DNA from 4 places in the Actinoalloteichus caeruleus genome. Region 3 is predicted to be linked to each of the others. Evidence: riboswitches for the same ligand, from Rfam matches in the RefSeq annotation. Region 3 holds a riboswitch; each other region holds the start of a gene.
The links. Region 3 has a riboswitch for S-adenosylmethionine ahead of ACOJVX_RS07105 (VOC family protein). Riboswitches for the same ligand answer to the same signal wherever they lie in the genome.
Positions count from the first base shown of each region.

Region 1: another riboswitch for S-adenosylmethionine. It lies ahead of thrC (threonine synthase); the one in region 3 lies ahead of ACOJVX_RS07105 (VOC family protein).
Region 2: another riboswitch for S-adenosylmethionine. It lies ahead of ACOJVX_RS17720 (aminotransferase class V-fold PLP-dependent enzyme); the one in region 3 lies ahead of ACOJVX_RS07105 (VOC family protein).
Region 4: another riboswitch for S-adenosylmethionine. It lies ahead of ACOJVX_RS02760 (methionine ABC transporter ATP-binding protein); the one in region 3 lies ahead of ACOJVX_RS07105 (VOC family protein).

Region 1 covers NZ_CP186005.1:4,744,337-4,749,526, reverse strand. Annotated here, with positions in the region: gene ACOJVX_RS19275 (DnaB-like helicase C-terminal domain-containing protein) at 1-241, opposite strand, end outside; partial or broken gene ACOJVX_RS19270 (ComEC/Rec2 family competence protein) at 506-1,267, shown strand; gene thrC (threonine synthase) at 1,367-2,650, opposite strand; SAM riboswitch class I at 2,662-2,790, opposite strand; gene holA (DNA polymerase III subunit delta) at 2,896-3,888, shown strand; gene rpsT (30S ribosomal protein S20) at 4,171-4,431, opposite strand; gene ACOJVX_RS19250 (sulfite exporter TauE/SafE family protein) at 4,658-5,190, shown strand, end outside.
Region 2 covers NZ_CP186005.1:4,400,971-4,406,160, forward strand. Annotated here, with positions in the region: gene ACOJVX_RS17705 (hypothetical protein) at 1-232, opposite strand, end outside; gene ACOJVX_RS17710 (RluA family pseudouridine synthase) at 419-1,348, opposite strand; gene lspA (signal peptidase II) at 1,345-2,004, opposite strand; gene ACOJVX_RS17720 (aminotransferase class V-fold PLP-dependent enzyme) at 2,109-3,485, opposite strand; SAM riboswitch class IV at 3,525-3,638, opposite strand; gene ACOJVX_RS17725 (DUF167 domain-containing protein) at 3,787-4,068, opposite strand; partial or broken gene ACOJVX_RS17730 (MFS transporter) at 4,416-4,629, opposite strand.
Region 3 covers NZ_CP186005.1:1,562,730-1,567,919, reverse strand. Annotated here, with positions in the region: gene ACOJVX_RS07115 (hypothetical protein) at 10-564, shown strand; gene ACOJVX_RS07110 (PaaI family thioesterase) at 845-1,309, shown strand; SAM riboswitch class IV at 1,417-1,528, shown strand; gene ACOJVX_RS07105 (VOC family protein) at 1,770-2,642, shown strand; gene ACOJVX_RS07100 (ABC transporter substrate-binding protein) at 2,708-3,724, shown strand; gene ACOJVX_RS07095 (ABC transporter permease) at 3,721-4,563, shown strand; gene ACOJVX_RS07090 (ABC transporter permease) at 4,560-5,190, shown strand, end outside.
Region 4 covers NZ_CP186005.1:605,017-610,206, reverse strand. Annotated here, with positions in the region: gene ACOJVX_RS02765 (methionine ABC transporter permease) at 124-810, opposite strand; gene ACOJVX_RS02760 (methionine ABC transporter ATP-binding protein) at 807-1,826, opposite strand; SAM riboswitch class I at 2,039-2,129, opposite strand; gene ACOJVX_RS02755 (FAD-dependent monooxygenase) at 2,471-3,991, opposite strand; gene ACOJVX_RS02750 (TetR/AcrR family transcriptional regulator C-terminal domain-containing protein) at 4,042-4,773, shown strand; gene rsmA (16S rRNA (adenine(1518)-N(6)/adenine(1519)-N(6))-dimethyltransferase RsmA) at 4,945-5,190, opposite strand, start outside.

The DNA of each region.
Region 1 (5,190 bases), 3.0 Mb from region 3:
GATAGGCCGCCGGGATGCCGTGGCGGACCGACGCGCACCGAACAATGTCCAGAGCGAGAGTGCTGGATCCGACCCCGGGATGAGCACCGATCACGGTCAGGGAACCAAGCGGCAGGCCATTCAGGATCTCGTCGAGATCAGCGAAACCCGTCGGAATGCTGGGCGCGGAGCCGTTACGGCTGACGACGGCGTCGATCTCGTCGAGCGTCGACCGGAGCACGTCATCGAACAGACCGCTCAAGTTCCCGTGGGTGGCTTCGTCGGAAACGGCATCGGTGGAGGCTGGCTCGGCTGGCCCAGAGGAGGTCGTCACCCGCCCTATATAGCCATCAGCGCCGACGGCGGACCAAGCAGCTCGCGGGAGTAGTCGCGGGCCGCGGGGTGGGTGCGGTGACGGTGAGTGCCGGGCGGACGCCCGAGTGGGCTTGGCGGCAGGAGGGTGCCCTCAGCCGCTGGCGAGACCTCCGTCTAACGATTCTGCAACACGTGCGGAGTTAGTAGGGAAGACGTGGGCCAGGGGGACGCGTTGGTGTTGGCGACCGGTGAGCCGGGGCGGGCGGTGGTCGTGGACGCCGGGCCGGATCTGACCGGGGTGGGCGACTGCCTGCGCCGTCTGGGGGTCACCCGCGTCCCGCTGGTCATCCTGAGCCATCTGCACGCCGACCACGTGGGTGGGCTGGACGGGGTGCTGGCCGGTCGGCGGGTGGGGGCGGTTGCGCTCGGGCCGGCCAGGTCCCCGACCTGGGCCTACGAGGAGGTCGCGGCCGTCGCGGCGGGCAGGGGCGTTTCCCTGGTCGAGCTGCGGTTGGGGCAGCGGCTGCGGTGGTCGGGGCTCGCCATCGACGTGCTGGGCCCGCTGGACGGGTACGTGGCCGACGAGACGTCGGGAACGGAGGTGAACAACGCGTCGCTGGTCCTGCTGGCCACCACCTCGGTGGGGCGGGTGCTGCTGACGGGGGACGCGGAGCTGGCGGCTCAGTCGGGTCTGCTGGGCGCGGGGGTGGATCTGGCCGCCCCGGTGCTGAAGGTGCCGCACCACGGTTCCCGGTACACGCTCCCGGAGTTCCTCGCCAGGGTGGCCCCGCGGGTCGCGATCATCAGCGTGGGTGCCGACAACCGGTACGGGCATCCGAGTGGGCAGGTCATCGCCGAGCTGCGGGCGTTGGGCGCGACGGTGGTGCGCACCGACCTCAACGGCCACTTGGCCGTTGGGCCGGGGCCGGAGGGGGTTCGGGTCCGGGTGTGGCGGGAGGCTACCGCCGGGTGACCGGGGTGGGGACGGCGTTTCACCCGGGCCGGGGTCTCCGCGGTCCTCGGGTGGGGTCGGGTGTCCCGCCCCGGTTGGGTGGGGCGGGACCTGGCGGGGTCAGGTGCGGGGTTGTCCCAGCACCTCGTGCACCGCCTGCGCGGTGGGGGGCACGGTGGCCTTCGGCCCGACGTGGTCGCTGATCGCGTCGAGGGTCTTGAGGCCGTCGCCGGTGATGAGCAGCACCGTTTCGGCGTCGGGGTCCAGTTGTCCGGACTCGATCAGCTTCTTGGCGGTGGCGACGGTGACGCCGCCCGCCGTCTCGGTGAAGATGCCCTCGGTGCGGGCGAGGAGTCGGATGCCCTCGACGATCTCCTGGTCGGTGACGTCCTCGATCGCCCCGCCGGTGCGGCGCACGGTGTCGAGGACGTAGGGGCCGTCGGCGGGTGCGCCGATGGCCAGGGAGCGGGCGATCGTCTCCGGTCGTACCGGTTGGACGACGTCGAGTCCGGCTTTGAACGCGGAGGCCACGGGCGAGCACCCGTTGGCCTGGGCGCCGAAGACCCGGTAGGGCGTTGGCTCGACCAGGCCGAGTTCACCGAACTCCCGGAAGGCCCTGTCCACCTTGGTGAGCTGGGAACCCGAGGCGATCGGGACGACGATCTGCTCGGGCAGCCGCCACCCGAGCTGTTCGGCCACCTCGAAGCCGAGGGTCTTGGATCCCTCGCCGTAGTAGGGGCGCACGTTGACGTTGACGAACGCCCAGTCCTCGTGTTCGGCGGCCAGTTCGGTGGCCAGCCGGTTCACGTCGTCGTAGTTGCCGTCGACGGCGATGAGCGTGCCGTCGTACACGGCGGTGGTGAGCACCTTGGCCCGTTCGAGCGTGGAGGGGACCAGCACGACCGAGTCCCAACCGGCGCGCGCGGCCGCGGCGGCGACGGCGTTGGCGAGGTTGCCGGTGGAGGGACAGGCCAGCACGCGGAACCCGAACTCCCGGGCGGCGGCGAGGGCCACGGCCACCACGCGGTCCTTGAAGGAGTGCGTCGGGTTGCCGGTGTCGTCCTTGACCCACAACCGGCGCACCCCGAGCTCCCTGGCCAGGCTGTCGGCACGCACCAGCCTGGTGCAGCCGGGGTCGGTGCTGGGGATGGTCTCGATGTCGCTGGGGACCGGCAGCAACCGCTTGTACCGCCAGATCGAGCGGGGCCCGGCCTCGATGTCCTCGCGGCGGACGCGACCGAAGTCGTACACGACCTCCAGCGGAGCGAAGTCGTCCGGGGAGACGAACTCGGGGGCGAGGGGGATCTGGTGGCCGCTCTCCTTCGAGGCCAACGCGACGGCGGGGCCGAGGTCGAGCGGGCGGCGGGTTCCTGGCGTCGTGCTCGAGCCAGCAGTGACTGTCATGGCGAGGCCTCTCCTCATCTTTCCCGCTGGGCGGGCCGGATTTGGCACCGAGTGCGGCAGCGGCGTGGTGGGGCCACGTCCAACTGGCGCTGGTTGCCGGGGTGTCGTCGGGCCGATCCCTCTACCCCTCTGGATGAGCGCTGTTCGGTTGTGCGGCACACGCTAGGGCATGGGGGTGGGCCGGGGCCAGCGGTGTCCGGAATGCGGGAGCGCGACGGTCCGGGCCTGCGTGGGAGAATCCCGGCGTGCCCCCCCAGCCCGCTCCGCCAGCCCCGCTCCAGCTCATCCTCGGTGATGAGGAACTGCTGGTGGAACGGGCCACCCGGGAGACCCTGCGCCAGCTGCGCGTGGCGGAACCGATGGCCGAGCTGACCAGGCTCCGCGCCACCGAACTCACCCCGCCCCACCTCGCCGAGCTGGTCAGCCCGTCGTTGTTCGCCGAGGCGAGGGTGGTGGTGCTCGAGGCCGCGCAGGAGGCGGGGGCGGAGATCTGCGAGGCCGTGGCCGCCTACTGCCGTGCGCCAGCCGAGGGCGTCGTGCTGGTCGTGGTGCACTCGGGTGGTGGTCGGTCGAAGCTGGCGAAGCAGTTGCCGGCCACGCTCCGCTCGGCCGGTGCGGAGGTGACCGAGTGCCCCAAGGTGACGAAGGCGTCCGATCGGGAGGCCTTCGTCCGCAACGAGGTGCGGGTGGCGGGGGGACGCATCGACGCGGCGGGGGTGCACGCGCTCATCGAGGCGGTGGGTTCGGACCTGCGGGAGCTCGCCTCGGCGGCCGCGCAGCTGGTGTCGGACCACGACGGCCCGCTGGACGAGGCGACGGTGCGGCGCTACCACCGCGGCCGGGCCGAGGTCACCGGATTCGCCGTGGCGGAGCGCGCGGTGGTCGGGGACGTCCCCGGGGCGCTGGAGGCGTTGCGGTGGGCGCTGAGCCTGGGGGTTCCCCACGTGTTGGTCGCCGACGCCCTGGCGGACGCGGTGCGTTCGGTCGCGCTGGTGCGCGGCGCGGGCGGCGGGGACCCGTTCCGGCTGGCCGGGCAGCTGGGGATGCCGCCGTGGAAGGTCAAGAAGGTGCGCAACCAGATCCGGGGCTGGGAGGACGACTCGCTGGTGCGGGCGATGCGGGTGGTGGCGACCCTCAACGGGGAGGTGAAGGGGCAGGCGGCCGACGCGTCGTACGCCCTGGAACGGGCGGTGCTCGAGGTGGCGCGTGCCCAGCGCGCGGGGCAGCGCGCCCGCTGATCAGCGCACACTCCGCGCATGTCCCGCACACGCTCCGCGGCTGCCCTCGTCGGGGCCGTCGTGCGCGCCGACCGGTGGGGACCAGCTCCTCGTCCCGTCACCTGTGCCGGTCCGGACGCCGGGCGTGCGGGCCCTGGTTTCGACTGAGGAGCTACCCGGGGTGCCCCCCAGGGCGCGGACCGGGTCCGATGACGGAGTCCGGGGCGTCGACGGGGCGGGAACGACGGTGGGGGCCGCCCCGCGAACGGGAGGCCCCCACCGGACGTGACCGCGGTCCGCGGGTCAGAGCGAGTTGGCGCGCTGCGCGATGGCCGACTTCTTGTTGGCGGCCTGGTTGGCGTGGATGACGCCCTTGCTGACAGCCTTGTCGAGCTTGCGGTTGGCCTCGCGGCTGAGCTGCACGGCCTTGTCCTTGTCGCCGGCCTCCACGGCCTCGCGGAACTTGCGGATGGCGGTCTTCACCGAGGAGCGGACGGCCTTGTTCCGCAGCCGGGCCTTCTCGTTGGTCCGGATCCGCTTCATCTGGGACTTGATGTTCGCCACGAGGGCACCCCTTGATCTCGACGTGGTTCGTGCCGCGCTGTGTTGGCGCCGCCACCTGGCGCGAGGTCGAGTGGTGACTCGACCGTCCGAGCGGTGGCGGGTTTCCTCCCTGGCGGAATGCCGCACGGCACGGCGGACAACGGTACCAGCGACCCGACGGCGTGGCCGTGGTGGCCGGTCGATGGCATCGCGGAACCACCGCCACGCACCTCGTACGCTCGTTCGAGTGACTAGCGCGCTGAACTGGCCGGGCTTCGCCGACGTGTCCCTGGCGGCACTGCTGCTGCTCTGCGCGGCGGCGTTCGCGGCCGGGGCGGTGGATGCGATCGTGGGCGGTGGTGGCCTGATCCAGTTGCCCGCGCTGCTCCTGGTCATGCCGGGAGGGGAACCGATCTTCTCGCTGGCGACGAGCAAGGTGGCGGCGGTGGTGGGCACCGCGTCCGCCGTCCCGACCTATGCCAGGCGGACCAGGATCGACTGGAGCACGGCGGTGCCCATGGCGGTCGTGGCGTTCCTGGGGGCGGTGGGCGGCGCGGCCTTCGCGAACCTGCTCCCGTCGGTCGCGTTGAACTCCGTGGTGCTGGTCGCGTTGGTTGTCGTCGGCGTCTACACCTGGCGTCGGCCGTCGCTGGGCAGCGTCGAAGCGCCGCGTTTCGGCCGCCGGCACCAGATCCTGCTGGCTTCCCTTGGCGGCGCGACCATCGGTTTCTGGGACGGTCTCGCCGGACCCGGCACGGGTTCCTTCCTGGTGTTCCTGCT
Region 2 (5,190 bases), 2.8 Mb from region 3:
CCGGCGCCGCCTGGCCAGCCGCCGTCTGGTCCACCAGCGGTCGCGGGGTCGGCTCGGTCGGCGGGTCGAAGGGGTCCCGCCGACCGCCCCCGGCCATCGACGCGCCGCCGGCCGAGGCCCCCACGGCCACCGGTGGCAGCGCGAACCCCATCGGCGGGGTGGGCGGTTCCTCCGGCCCCGCCAGCCTTCCGCGTCCCGCCTCGATGTACTGCTCGTCTCGTCCTTGCCGCACGACGTCTCCCCAGTCGGTCCCGTTCGGGCTCACAGCCGTCCCCACCACGCTAGACGGTGACGGCGCATGATCCACCCATTCCGGTCACTTCGTCCCGAGGTCGTGGCCGACCCGTTGCGTCGGCACACGCCCGACCGGCTGGGCCCGGGCCGGGACAGCCCGCGCCAGGGGACCACCGCCCGGCGGTCAACTCTCCGAACGCAGCCGCCGCAACGCCTCGGCGAGGTCGTCCGGGTACTCGCTGGTGAACTCCACCCACTCCCCCGTGCCCGGGTGGTCGAACCCGAGCCGCCTGGCGTGCAGCCACTGCCGCGTCAGCCCCAGCCGCTGGGCGAGGGTGGGGTCGGCACCGTAGGTGAGGTCACCGGCGCAGGGGTGCCGCAGCGCGGCGAAGTGCACCCGGATCTGGTGCGTCCGCCCGGTCTCCAGCCGCACCTCGGCCAACGAGGCGGCCCGGAAGGCCTCCACCACCTCGTAGTGGGTGACGCTGGGCTTGCCCCCCGCCACCACCGCGAACTTGTAGTCGTGCCGGGGATGCCGGTCGATCGGGGCGTCGATGGTGCCGTTGGTCGGATCAGGGTGACCCTGGACCACCGCGTGGTAGATCTTGGAGACCGTCCGCTCCTTGAACGCCCGCTTCAGGGTCGAGTACGCGGTCTCGCTCTTGGCGACCACCATCACCCCGGTGGTGCCCACGTCGAGCCGGTGCACCACCCCCTGCCTCTCGGCGGCACCGGACGTCGCGATCCGCAACCCCATCGCCGCCAGCCCCGCCAGGACCGTCGGCCCGGTCCAGCCCGGGCTCGGGTGGACGGCGACCCCGACCGGCTTGTCGACGACAGCCACGTCCTCGTCCTCGTGGAGGATCCGCAAGCCCGGCACCGGCTCGGGTGCGGCCACGACCGGCCGCTCCGGCTGGGGGAGCTGGACCTCCATCCACGAACCGGCCACCAGCCGGTCCGACTTGCCCGCGGGAGCACCGTCGATCACCACGCCACCGGACTCGGCGATCGAGACCACGGCCGTCCGTGACAGACCGAGCAGCTTCGCCAGGCCGGCGTCGACCCGCATCCCGTCGAGTCCGTCGGGCACCGGAAAGGTGCGGGTGTCGCTCATCGCTGGTCGTCTCCCTCGGCGGTGGTCGTCTTCTCCTGGTCGGCGCGCCCCCGGACGGTGCTCCCGTCGTAGTCCCGGCCGAGCACGGCCAGCACCACCAGCAGCGCCACCCCGCCCACCAGCGCGGAGTCGGCGACGTTGAACACCGGCCACACGCTGCCGTCAGGAGCGAACAACGAGACGAAGTCCACGACGTGGCCGTGCAGGGGCGCCGGGGAACGGAAGATCCGGTCCGCGAGGTTGCCCAGCGCACCGCCCAGCATGAGGCCCAACCCCAGGGCCCAACCCACCGAGCGCAACCGGGGCGCGATCCAGATGATACCCACGACCACGCCGACGGCGACCAGGGTCAGCAGCCACGTCATGCCCGTCGCCATCGAGAAGGCGGCGCCGGGGTTGCGCAGCAGCACCAGGTACACACCGCCACCGAGCAGCCGCACCGGCTCCCGCCCCTCCAGCTGGGCGACGGCCACGACCTTGGTGACGAGGTCGAGGGCGAACGCCACCCCGGCCACCACCGCGAGCAGGCCCACCCGTCGTCTCGGCGACCCCCCACCAGGGGGCACGGCGGGGCCGCTGGGTCCGCCGACGGCTCCCGCGTCGGCGTTGGCGGGATCGTCGTCGGCGTTGGACCCCGCAGGGCCGGTCTCGGTCACCCAGTCATTGTGACCTACCGGCATCGACGCTGGTCACAGGCGTCGACACCGGCCAGCGGGCGCTGGTCGGGCAGCCCCGGGCCGCTCGGTGGGGCCACCCGCGCTCAGGCGGGCCCGTCCCCCAGGAGCCCGACCGGCAACCGCCGGGGGTCCGGGACTGGCACCCAGCGCCCGTCCCGCTGGGCATAGGACCAGGCCGGCCCCGAGGCCACCACCGCCCGGAGCGCGGCGAGCAGGCGGTCGACGTGCTCCTCGGTGGCTCCCAGGCCCACGCTGACCCGCACCGCGCGTCCCCCACCGACCCCCGCCCGGGCCAGCAGGCGCTCGGTCGCGACGTGCGCGCAGAACGCCCCGTCCCGCACCCCGATCCCGTACTCCGCCGACAGCGCGGCGGCCAGCAACCCCGGGTCGATCCCGTCGACGCCGAAGCTGACGACGCCCACCGAGGGGGTGGCATCGTCGAACAGCCGCAGCGGACGCACCCCCGGCACGGCCGCGACGCCCTCCCGCAGTGCTCCCGCCAGCCGGTCCTCGTGCTCGGCCACCCCCCGCCAGTGCCCCGACAGCGTCTCGCAGGCCACCGCGAGCGCGTGCGCTCCCACCACGTTCGGCGTCCCGGCCTCCTGGCGCTCCACACCGGCCGCCCAGGTCACCCGCAGATCAGCTCCCACGGACTCCACCAGGGCCGACGCTCCTCCACCCCGCAGGTACGGCGGCGCCGACCGCAGCAGGCGCGCGGGCCCCGTCAGCGCCCCGCAGCCGAAGGGCGCGTAGGCCTTGTGCCCGGAGAAGGCGAGGAAGTCCACCCCGAGCTCGGACACCGACACGGGCCGGTGGGGCGCCCACTGCGCGGCGTCGAGGACGGACAGGGCTCCGTGCCGACGGCTGACCTCGGCCAACTCGGCCACCGGCCACAGTTCACCTGTGACGTTCGACGCGGCGGTGAGCACCACGGCGACCCGGTCACCGTCGGCGACCAGCCCGGACAGCTCCGCCTCCAGCGCCGCCACCGCCTCACCCCGGGTACGCGGCGCGCGGACGCGGCGCACCCGGCGGCCGGCCCAGGGCAGCAGCGCCGCGTGGTGGTCGGTGTCGAAGGTGACCACCACGGTCCCCACCGGCAACACGGCGGCGACCAGGTTCATCGCGTCGGTGGTGTTGCGGGTGAACACGACGTCGTGGTCGGGCGGGGCGTCGACGAACCGGCGCACCGTCGCCCGCGCGTTCTCGTAGATCCTCGTCGACGCCTGCGACAGCAACCCGGCTCCCCGGTGGACGCTCGCGTACCAGGGCAGGACCGCGTCGACGGCGTCCCGCACCGCCTCGAGGCAGGGGGCGCTCGCCGCGTGGTCGAGGTTCGCGTACGGGACATCCCCGCCGGTCACCAGCGGGACCCGCAGGTCCGCACCGACCACCGGCGGCAGGGCCGACGCGGGGGGCGCGAGGCGGGACGGGCGGGCGGTGGTGGGTGCGGACGACATGGCACGACCTCCTCGGATCCAGGGGGGACCCGGTGGTAGGCCCCGCGCTTGCCCGACACCACACGGCTCGGGCCTGGTCCTCACCCGGAGCACCCCACCGCGGAGGAGGGTTGCCGGCCAGCGAGCCGGGGCTTGGCGCTGGCGCTCATGACCTGCGGCAGAACCTAACCGCCGCCGCCCGACCTGTCCAGCGGGCCTCCCAGCCACTGGGAGCCGGCCCGACCGCACCCACCGGAACAGCCACCCCCGCGCTGGACCCGCCCGGGCACCGTCGTCCGCCCCTCCTCGGTCGCCGCCGGCATCAGCCCTCCAGCAGGGTGCGCAGGCGGTCCTCGGCCGCGGTCTCGTCGAGGTCGACGACCAGCCACTTGTCCCGACCGCGTTCCCCGGCGTCCACTCGCACGGCTTGGCGGCGGACACCGAACGCGTCCGCCACCGCGCGGCGGAGCGCCTCATTGGCCTTGCCCTCGACCGCCGGGGCGGCCACCGCCACCACCAACGCCGGCCCCAGGACCCCGTCCCACCTGCCCCCGACGACGGTTCGTCGCGCGCCGGGTTTGACACGCACCGCGAAACGGAACACGACCGTCCACCTCCTCCGCCGGGCGTCCCGACCGGCCGCCCGCACCGACCACCCTGCCCCGACACGCGAGCCGAGCGCGGTCGGGGTGCTGGTGGGCCCGCGGCGGGCGAGCCGCCCAATCAGTGCCGCTGTCTCGTCAGGTCCAGGGACCGGGGCACCAGGAGGCAGGCCACGACTGGCACCGCCAGGAGGGTCACCGTCGCCAGCGACTCGCCGAACGCCGCCCTCGCCAGCCGCACCCACCTCGGGCACCCCGGACTCCGAGGACAGCTCCAGGACCGCGGCGAGGGGCTCCCCGGCCGGACCGGCGTCAACACCCCCGACATCGGCCTCCCCCAGCCCGACTTCCAGTTGGGCGCGGTAGAACACTGAGGCCAGACTGCCGAGCACGGCGACGCCGAGCACGGTGCCGAGGTCGTAGGCGGTCTCCTCGATGGCGGCGGCGTTGCCGGCCTTCTCCGGGGGTGTTCCGGACATGATGATGGCCGAGGCGATGGCCAGTGATCCCGCGCCAGCGCCCAACAGGGCCAGCCCGATCGCCAGGGTCGGGTAGGAGAAGGGATTGGGCGCCACGGGCAGCAGCAGGAACCCGACTCCGGCGACCGCGAGCCCGCCGGCCCTGGCCGAGGGGCGGACCTGACCGGAAGCTGAGGTGATCCGCGCGGACGGCGACACCGACGGCTGGATGGCGTCGGTGGATCACCGGCGCGGTCGCGGTGCGTGCACCTACGGGACGGAGGGCTGGTTTCAACCAGAACTGACCTGATGGATCGCGTCGACCAGTGGGTACGCGACGGCCCGGTGCCACCGAGGTGGCGGTGCGGGAACAGGGGCGGGGACCGCCCCTGGGACAGACGCGTCCCGGCTCACGGGAGCGGCCACCACACCGGGCAGGCGGCCGCCGGGGCCTGCGACCCCTCGTCGACGGGCCTCGGCTGACGGCCCCGCACCGGGGACCGCGCCCCACCGGCTCCCCTTCCCGGCATGGGAGGGCGGGACGGCCCGTCCGTCCCCCCGCACGACCACCACGGCCCACCCGCACCGCTCGCCACGCCCGAGCGGGGGCGCCCATGGCGCGGCGGACGACCGGTTCGCCCAGTCCCGGCGGGAGCGGGACGGCCA
Region 3 (5,190 bases):
GAGGGGACCATGACCGAGCGGAGCGATCAGCCGGCACCGCCAAACCAGCGGTCCAGGCTGCTGGCCATCTACCTGAACGACCACCTCGCCGGGGCGACCGCCGCCGTGGAGCTGGCCCGGCGGCTGGCGAAGGCCGAGGTGTCCTCCCCCGACGGACCGGAACTGGACCGGCTGGCCGACGAGATGGCGGAGGACCGCGCTCGGTTGGCGGACGCCATGCGACTGCTGGGCGCGGAGGTCGCGCACTACAAGACCTGGGCGCTGTGGGCCGCCGAGAAGGCGGGCCGGTTGAAGCTCAACGGGCAGCTGCGCGGGCGCTCGCCGTTGAGCACGGTGGTGGAACTGGAAGGTCTGCTGCTGGTGGTGACGTCCCTGGCGAGCGCGTGGCGGACGTTGCGCGCGGTGGCCGAGGACGCGGGTCCGGCCGGGGCGGGGCCCGGGACGGAGCGACTCGACGCGCTGCTGCGGCGGTCGCTCGACCAGGCGGCGCGGCTGGAGCGGCTGCGCGAGGCCGCGGTCACCCGGGTGTTCGGCACGGCCACGGCCCAGGAACGGCGGCGGTAGGCGCGGCCGGCACCGTTCCCGCCCCCCGGGACGGGCACGGGAATGCGGCGGGCTCCCCGGGGCGTTGTCCCGGGGCACCGCCCGACGGGTCCGTGAGTGGCCCGGGCGTCCCGCCCGCCTCCGGGTGACGCGGCGACGTCCCGCGATCACGGCGGGTGGCGCCGCCGGGAGGCGTCGCTCACAGCCGCCACCCACCCCCCCGCCCCGTCTGCTGTGGTGGACCCGAACTCGGGTGCCCCGCAGGTCGGGGACGCCCGTCGTTCCGCCTGGAAGGAGCCGCATGACCGACCGCGCCGACACGGCCTCCGAACACCCGCGACGCACCGGCCCGACCACGGACCCCACCGAGGTGGAACGCCTGCTCCGGCAGGGCCCGTTCCACGAGTGGCTGGGGCTCCGGGTGCTGTCGGTGGGCGAGGACCGGATCGAGTTGGCCTTCGCCTGGCGGCCCGAGTGGGTCGCCGACCCGGACGCCGGCTACACGCACGGCGGCATCCTGGCCACCATCGTCGACCTCACGGCCGACTGGGCGCTGGTGTCCCGCCTCGGGCGGGGCGTCCCGACCGTGGACATGCGGGTGGACTACCACCGGGCGGCGTCGCGGGGCGAGGACCTCACCGCCGTCGGCGAGGTGATCCGCTTCGGCAGGACCTTGGCCGTGGCGGAGGCCCGCGTGCACGACGGCCAAGGGCGGCTTGTCGCCAGTGGACGCGGCCTCTACCACACCGCGAGCGCCAGCTCCTGACGAGCGGGACCGACGCCGCTCGAGGGGACGGCCGAAGGCGGCCGGCACCCGTGAGCGGCGTCATAGAAAGTTGTTGGATCAAGCATCTCGTGGCTAGTGTCGTTGGTGGTCACGAGTGCCAGCGCCAAGCCCCGGCTCGCTGGCCGGCAACCCTCCGCCGCGGTGGGGTGCCCCGGGTGAGCGACCAGGTCACCCGAGCAGTCGTGGCAAGTGCGGACCAGGGCGGAAGCGCCCGGCCAGTGGAGGAACGGATGAAGCACTCGGACCCGCGGGCGATCGCCGCCGCGACGGTCGGGGACCTCCTCTACGGCCGCATCTACGTGGACTTCGGTCTCGTCTGCAGCTCCCTGAGGTAGAGCCGCCACCGACGGACCCCGTCGGTGGCGTCTCCCGGGCCGTCACAGCGCCGGGAGGCGATGGTGCACCCAGCTGACCCCGACGGCCGCCCTGGAGCCCCACCATGTCCGGTGACAACGCCACCCCGTTCGCTCTTCGACTGCCCTCCCCGCTGCCCGGGCCCGTGGTGCTCGACCACCTCGTGCTCGCGGTCGCCGACCTGCCCTCGGCCACCGAGTACCTCCGGTCGCTGGGCTTCGACGCCCGGCCCGGCGGCCGGCACCCGGGGCACGGCACCGAGAACGCCCTGGTCGTGCTCGACGGGCAGTACCTGGAGCTGATCTCCGTCACCGACCCGGAGGAGGCCTCCGCGAGCGAGCTGGGCCGGAGCACGGTCCGCGCGTTGTCCCGCGACGGCGGCGGCTGGGTCGGGTACGCGCTGCGGCTGCCCCCCAACACCCCCGTGGACGGTGGGTCGCTGGCCGCCCCGGAGCGCGCGGAGCCGCACCGGCTGTCGATGAGCCGCACCACCCCGGGCGGTGAGCGGGTGTCCTGGGAGCTGTTCTTCCCCGAGCGTGTCGGGATGGACGGCCCCTACCCGTTCCTCATCCGGTGGGACGGAGCCTCACCCACCAGCGGCGAACCACCCGAGCACCCCAACGCGGTGCACGGCGTCGGCGAGCTGACCATCGGCATGCCGGGACCGGGCTCGGCCCCGGCCCGCTGGTACGCCGACTCGCTGCCCCGGTTGACGGGGGCACCGGCCCACACCGTCGAGGACGCCTCGGCGCACCGGAGCGTTGGACTCGCCTCGGTCGAGCTGACCAGCACCGACCTCGGCAGGACTCGGCGGGCGCTGGCCTCGGCCGGTGCGGCGTGGCGGGCCGTCGAAGCCGACCCGGCCTCCCCCGCCGTCCTGCTCACCCTCCCACCGGCCCTCTTCGGCGAGCACACCCGGTTGACGATCCGCCAGCCGGCGCCGTCCCGGGACCGCTGACCCCGGCCCGGGCACCCGACCACCCACCACGCCCCTCCGGCGTGACGCCCTTCGAGAGGTTCCAGATGACGATGCGACCACAGCGCCACCCCCGTTCGGGCCGTGCCCGGCTGGGTATCGCCGGCGTTCTCGCGACGGCCCTGCTCGCGGCGGCCTGCGGCGGCGGGGACACGGCCGGGGACGGCGACGGCCCGACCTCCCTGTCGGTGGCCACCATCCCCACCCCGGACGCCGCCTCCATCTACCTCGCCGAGGAACAGGGCTTCTTCGAGGAGGAGGACCTGGACGTCGACATCACGTTGGCGGACAGCGGCGGGGCGATCATCCCCGGCGTCGTCCGAGGCGACTACCAGTTCGGGCACTCCAACACCGTGTCGCTGGCCGTCGCCGCCGGCGAGGGGCTGCCGCTCCAGGCCGTCACCAACACCACCGGGACGGGGAGCGACCCGGACCAGGACATCTCCCGGATCCTGGTGGCCGGTGACAGCCCCATCCAGGACGCGGCGGACCTGGCGGGCACGACGATCGCGGTCAACGGGCTGAACAACATCGGCGAGGTGACGATCAAGGCCGCGTTGGAGAACAGGGGTGTGGACGTCTCCGGCCTCGACTTCGTCGAGATGCCCTACCCGGACATGAACGCGGCCCTGTTCGCCGGCGAGGTCGACGCCATCTGGCAGCTGGAACCGCACCTGAGCCTGGCAGAGGAGGACGGCGCCCGCCCGGTGCTGTCCAACTTCGTGGAGGCCACGCCCGACGCCCAACTGGGCTACCTGGTGACGAACCGGCAGTACGCCGCCGAGAACACCGAGGTCATCGAGAGGTTCTCCCGGGCGATGGACCGGGCCAAGGAGTTCGCCACCGACAACCCGGACGAGACGAGGCGGGTCCTGACCGAAAGCCTCGGCATCCCGGCCGAACAGGCCCAGGACATGCTGCTCCCGGTGTTCCAGCCGGGCATGGACGTGGACTCGCTGCGCACCTACCTGGAGCTGACCGAGCGGTACGGGCTGATCAGTGAGCAGCCCAACGCCGACGACCTGGTGGCCCCGGGCGCCAACACCTCGGAAACGGGCCGATGACACCACCCACGACCACCACCCGCCCCGAGCACGCGGGCCCCGGCACCCGCGACGGGCGGTCGGGACGACCCCGGCTGCCCGGCGCGGCGCTGCCCGCGGTGACGGTGCTCGGCGTGCTCCTGCTCGCCGAGCTGGTCTCGCGGCTCGGAGTGCTGCCCACGCGCTACTTCCCACCGGCCAGCGAGATGTTCGTCGCCCTCGCCGGGCAGGTCGTCGACCCCTCGTTCTGGGTGTCGGTCGGCCAGACGCTCCAGGGCTGGGGCGCCGGGCTGGGCATCGCCGTGTTGTTGGCGGTGCCGGTGGGGCTGGCGCTGGGGACGGTTCCCCTGCTGTACACGGCGGTCCGGCCGATCGTGGAGTTCCTCCGGCCGATCCCGTCGGTGGCCCTGATCCCGCTCGTCGTGCTCGCGATCGGCACGGGCGCGGCCAGCAAGGTGTTCCTCGCGGCCTTCGCGGCCTTCTGGCAGCTGCTGATCCCGGTGATCTACGGCGTCCGCGACACCGACCCGGTGGCCCGGGACACCGGGCGGGCGTTCCGGCTGGGCCGGTTCGGCGTGCTGCGGTGGATCGTGCTGCCGGCGGCGGTGCCCTACCTGGCCACGGGCCTGCGGATCGCGTCGGCGACGGCGTTGATCCTGGCGGTCACGGCGGAACTCGTCATCGGCGTCCCCGGGCTGGGCGGCGCGATCAACCTCGCTCGCTCCGCGGGCGCCCCCGACCGCATGTACGCGCTCATCATCGCCACCGGCCTGCTCGGCTGGGGCCTGAACGCGGCGTTCCGCGCCGTGGAGCGCCGGGTGCTGCACTGGCATCCCTCCCACCGGGAGGCCGTCGCGTGACCGGCCGGTGGGTGCGGGTGCTACTGCCCGTGGTGACGACGGCGGCGGTGCTGGCCGCGTGGTGGTTCGGCTCGCTGGGCACCGAGTCCTACTACTTCCCGTCGCTGCGGGACATCATGGACCGCTTCGTCGAGGTGTGGCTGTTCGACCGGTTCGTCACCGACGCCGTGCCCAGCCTGTGGCGGCTGGGCGCCGGTTTCGGCATCGCGGTCGTCGCCGGGGTGGGGCTGGGCCTGCTGCTGGGGCTGTCCGCGTCGTGGCGGCGCGCCACGGAGCCGATCGTGGAGTTCCTGCGCGCGATCCCGGCGACCGCCCTGTTGCCGTTCGCGCTGCTGGTCTTCGGCATCGGCGACCTGATGAAGGTCGCGATCATCGCGTTGGTGTGCCTGTGGCCGGTGTTGCTCAACACCATCGACGGGGTGCGCGGCCTGGACCACACGTTGGCGGACACCGCCCGGATGTACCAGGTCAGCGGGGCCAGGAGGCTGCTGTCGGTGGTCCTGCCCTCGGCGGCCCCGCAGATCATGGCCGGTGCCAGGACCAGCCTGTCGCTGGCCCTGATCCTGATGGTCACCAGCGAGATGGTGGCGAGCACCAGCGGCATCGGCTTCTTCGTGCTCGACGCCC
Region 4 (5,190 bases), 960 kb from region 3:
CGGTTTCCTCTCTCCTGGCGCCGGCCCGTGGGCAGGCGCGTCTGCCGCGCCCGGGCATGGTCGTCCCCGGCACGGGTGTACTTGCTGGTGTGCCGCTCCCCGGTGGCGGGGGCGGCGCGGGTGTCACACCCGCAGCGCCGACCGTCGACGGTCGATGGTGCGTGCGATGAAGTCCGAGGTCAGCTGGGTGAGCCAGGCGAGCCCGCCGAGCACCAGCACGGACGCCAGCAGGATCCGCTCGTCGTTGCGCTGGTAGCCGTGCCGGATCGCGAGGTCACCGAGCCCGCCACCGCCGATCACCCCGGCCATCGCCGAGTAGCCGATCAGGGTGACCGCCGTGACTCCGATCGCCGCGACCAGGGCGGGCCCCGCCTCGCGGAGCAGCACGCTCCGGACGAGGCGGAGCCTGCTGGCCCCGGTGGTGATGGCCGCCTCCACGACGGCCACGTTGACCTCCCGCAACGCCGACTCCACGAGCCGGGCCACGAAGGGCACCGCCCCCACCGTGAGCGGCACGATGACCGCGGTGGGGCCGATGGTCGTCTGCACGAGCGCCCTGGTGAACGCGCTGAGCACCACCAGGAGCACCACGAACGGGAGCGAGCGGCCGACGTCGACCACCACTCCCAGCACGCGGTGCGTGATCCGCCGAGGGGACAGCCCTGTCGGCGAGGTCATGTGCAGCACGATGCCGAGGGGGATCCCGCCGAGGGCGGCGAGCAGGGTGGCGATGCCGACCATGTAGACGGTGTCCCCGGTGGCACTGATCACCAGGTCGAAGACCCGGTCCCACGGGGTGGGTTCCCTCACGCGGCAAGTCCTCCGATATCGCGTGGCGCGCGGCGGATGACGGCGTCCCGTTCCGCGAGCCAGCTCAGCGCCCGTTCCGAGCGCTCGCCGTTGATTCCGATCTTGAAGCGGGCGACGGGTGTCTCACCGAGCCTGGTGAGCCCACCGCCCAGGATGGCCAGCTCCACGTCGTGGCGGTGCGCCGCCTCGGGGAGCAGGGCTCCCACGGCGGCGAACCCGACGAGGACCACCTCGGCGACCACGTCGTACTGGCCGATCTCGCGAGGCGTGGTGCCGGCCTGGTCGACCTCGGGGAGCAGGGAGGCCGTGATCCGGCTGCCTGGCTGGGTGAGCAGGTCCAGCACCTTGCCGTGCTCGACGACCCGCCCTCCCTCCAGGACCGCGACATCGTCGCAGATGCGGCGGACGACGGCCATGTCGTGGGTCACCACGAGCACCGTCACCCCGAGCTCGGAGCGCACCCGGTCGAGCACCGCGAGCACCGAGCCGGTCGTCTCCGGGTCGAGGGCCGAGGTGGGTTCGTCGGCGAGCAGCACCGAGGGGCTGGCCGCCAGCGCCCTGGCGACCGCGACGCGCTGCCGCTGGCCACCGGAGAGCTGGTCGGGGTAGCTGCCGGCCTTGTTGGTGAGGCCGACCAGGTCGAGCAGTTCGGCGACCCTGGCGCGCCGGGCCGGCGCGGCCACCCCGGCGCTCTCCAGGGGGAGGGCGACGTTGCCGGCGGCGGTGCGCTGCCGCAGCAGGGAGTCACCCTGGGGGACGACGCCGATCCGGCGACGCGCGTCCCGCAGCTCACGGCCGCGCAGGGCCACCAGGTCGACGCCCTCGACGCGGATCGATCCCCGGTCGGGGCGTTCCAGCAGGGCGACGCAACGGGCGAGGGTGGACTTGCCGGCGCCGCTCGGGCCGACGACGCCGCAGACCGTTCCGGCCGGGACGCTGAGGGAGACACCGTCCAGGGCGAGCACGTGCTCGCCCTTACCGGGGAAGCTCTTGGTGAGGTTCTCGACAGTGATCATTGTTCGCTCCACACGACGGCAGCCAGCCACACGCGACCGCGCGCGAGGGCGCGGCGGTACGGGTGGGATGGTCAGGAAGAAGACGAGGACCAGGGGTGTTCCGCGGGACCGGTGACGTCCTTCAGCTGCCCATGAGTGGACAGCCGGACGTGGTCCGGCGGCCGTGGTCGACCACGCGTCGTCGGGTCAGGGCGGTGGCGATCAACATGCTCGCTCCATCGATCCTGGCGTTAGCACCTGCCCGCGAACGGGTGGTTGCTGCGGCGTCAACGAGCCAGGTCTCTCGGCCGCTCCGGATGGGCTGTCGCGATGAGTAAACCGAACGGAAACGTCCGCCCGCAAGTAGTTGGGGGTAGATCTGTGCCACACTGCCCGACCGGCCTAACGAGCACCGAGGGTGATCACCGCCCTCCGGCAGGGGTGCCCCCACCCGCGAAGGGGGACGGACGGGGCGGTGGGCCTCCTGGTCGGCCGGTGCTCCGCCGGCCGGATGCCCCGCCGGCACCGGGCGACCGCCCCCACCCGCCGAGGCCGGTCGGTTCGGGGGTTCGGCGGAAGGCGGCCGGTGGTCGGAGCCGGGCGCCGGGCGGCCGGTCCTCGCGGACCGACCGCGCGCCGGTCACCCGGGTCGCGACCGGCTGGGGTCAGCCCCGACCGCTGAGAACCGCGGCCACCACGTCGGGGAGGGTGTCGGCGGGGTCCCGGGGTGCCGTCGGGCAGCGCCAGGCGATCACGTGGTCGGGGCGCACCAGCAGCGCTCCGGTGCCGGTGATGCCCACGCTCGCGGCCCAGGCCGGGTCGTCCACCCGGCGGTGCTCGACCCCGGGCGTGGCGGACGCGGCCCGCTCCCACGTGTCGCTGGCGCCGAGCAGGGTCAGTCCCCTGCCGACGAGGTCCAGGGCCGACCGGTCCGGGCCGAGCCTGTGGTGCGGGAGTCGCGATCCCGGCTGCCCGGTGAGCCCCAACCGGTCGAGCGGCGCGAGGGAGCCGTCGGGGACGAAGGCGCCGGCCGGGTACTGGTAGCCCATGAGGAGGGCCACGGGGTCGTGCGACGGGGTGCCGTCCCCTGACTCCACGCCCAGTTGGCGCAGGTTCGCCGTCTGCGCGCTGGCCTGGTCGGCGGTGAGCCACCCCAACCAGTGGCGCTCGACCTGGTAGCTGTCCAACAGGGATCGGGGAGCCGTACCGGAGACCACCCGGGCGAGCTTCCAGGCGAGGTTGTGGACGTCCTGGATGCCGGTGTTGGCACCGGCGGCGAGGTAGGGGGGCATGACGTGGGCGGCGTCGCCGGCGAGGAAGATCCGCCCGGCCGAGAAGCGGTCCGCGACGAACATCCCGGGTTCCCAGTCGAGGGCGCTGAGGATGCGCACGTCCAGGTCGGGCACTCCGGTCGCGGTGCGCACCGCCCGCGCCCAACCCGCGTGGTCCCGGCCGGGGGCCGGGTCGGCCATGAGCAGCCAGCGCCGGACCCCGTCGACGGTGAGCAGCATGCTCGGCACCTCGGGGTGCTCGATCTGGCACAGGTTGAACTCCCGGCCGCGCACCTGCGCGGAGAGGTCGGCCTCGAAGTAGACGTTGGTGGACCTCCCCAGGGTCCCTCGCCCGCTCCTGGCGATGCCCAACCGTTCCCTGATCGGGCTGTGCGCGCCGTCCGCCGCGATGAGGTACCGCGCCCGGATGGCACCGACGCGGCCGTCGGGGTCGCGGACGGTGGAGGTGACGGAGGTGCCGTCGTCCACCACCTCCAGCACGCGGTGTCCGAACCGCAGGTCGGCCCCGCGTTCGGTCGCCAGGGCGCGCAGCACGGGTTCCAGGGTGTCCTGGGCGCAGAGGCAGGAGTCGGACGGTGAGATCTCCGGTGCCGGGTCGTCCTCGCCGTGCCCCCAGGAGAGCGGTTCCGCCTCCACGAGCGTCCGGCCGGCCGCCATCCCCTCGAAGTCCGCGAGTGCCGCCGCGGCGGCCATCACGTCGGCCTCGGCGTCGACCTGGCGGAACAGTTCCATCGTCCGGAGATTGATCCGGCGGGCCTTGGGTTGCGGCGACGTGGTGTCCCGCTTCTCCACCAGCACGGCGGGGACACCGTGCCACTCGAGGAAGAGGGCGGCGGACAGCCCGACCAGACCGCCGCCCACGATCAGGACCTCAGTTTCGTGTACGTCGTACATCACATGTACTTAGTACACCAATGGTTAGATGCGCGCGAAGGAGGTGTCCCTTGAGCAACGCGGTACCCGGACAGCCCGGAGCGCTCGTATGGACCCTGCCGGAGCCGCCGGGCCGGACGACGACCACGCTGAGCAGGGCCGCGATCGTGCGGGCCGCGGTCGCGGTCGCGGACGCCGAGGGCGCCGCCGCCGTCACCATGCGCCGGGTCAGCTCCGAGCTGGGCTCGTCCACCCCCATGTCGCTCTACCGGTACGTGGGCAGCAAGGACGGCCTCGTCGACCTGATGATCGACGCCGTCTACGGGGAGATCCCCGTGCCGGACGAACCGGTCGGCGACTGGCGGTCGGAGCTGGAACCGCTCTGCCACCGGGCCTGGTCGGTGATCCGGCGGCACCTCTGGTTCGGCGAACTCGTGCACCTGCGGCCACCCTTCGGCCCGAACGCCCTGCGCTACCTGGACTTCCGGCTGGCGGCGCTGGAACCCCTCGGCCTCCCGGCACGGGAACTCACCCGCATCACCGCGGCCCTCGACGGCCACCTGATCGGCTCGGCGCTCCAGCTCGCCGAGGAGACCCGGATGCGCCGGTCCAGCGGGCTGGCCGACGAGGCCGAACTCCGGGACTCGGTGCGGCCCTACCTGTCGTCCGTCACGGCCGGTGGCCGCTACCCGGCCTTCTCCCGGTGGGTCGGCGCGACCACCGACAACGACCTGGACGACCACGTCGAGTGGACGTTGCGCTGCCTGCTGGACGGCATCCAGGCGAGCCTGCGCCGCGACTGACCGGGGTTCGGGGAGCCTCGAGCGCCGAGCCGCTCCCGGCGGCCACGGCGGGCACCGGGACCGCCGGTCGAACCGGGGCCGGGGTGGCACGTGCCACCCGGGCCCGCCACCCGGGACCACGGGCGAGTGGACCGGCCGAGCAGCGGGCGCCCGGTCCGGTGGGCGTGGCGCTCAGCCGACCTCCGTGGCGAGCAGGATGCGTTCGGCGCGGGCGATGCGGACGAAGCCGTCCACCGGCAGCTGCTCGCCCCGGGTGGCCGGCGGCACGTCGGCGGCGAGCAGGATGCGTTCGGCGCGGGCGGCGGAGCCGGCCCAGCCCGCCAGGGCGGCGCGGAGGGTCTTGCGGCGTTGCGCGAAGGCGGCGTCGACCACGCGGAACACCGCGTCGCGGTCGACGCCGGTCGGGGAGTCCCGGCG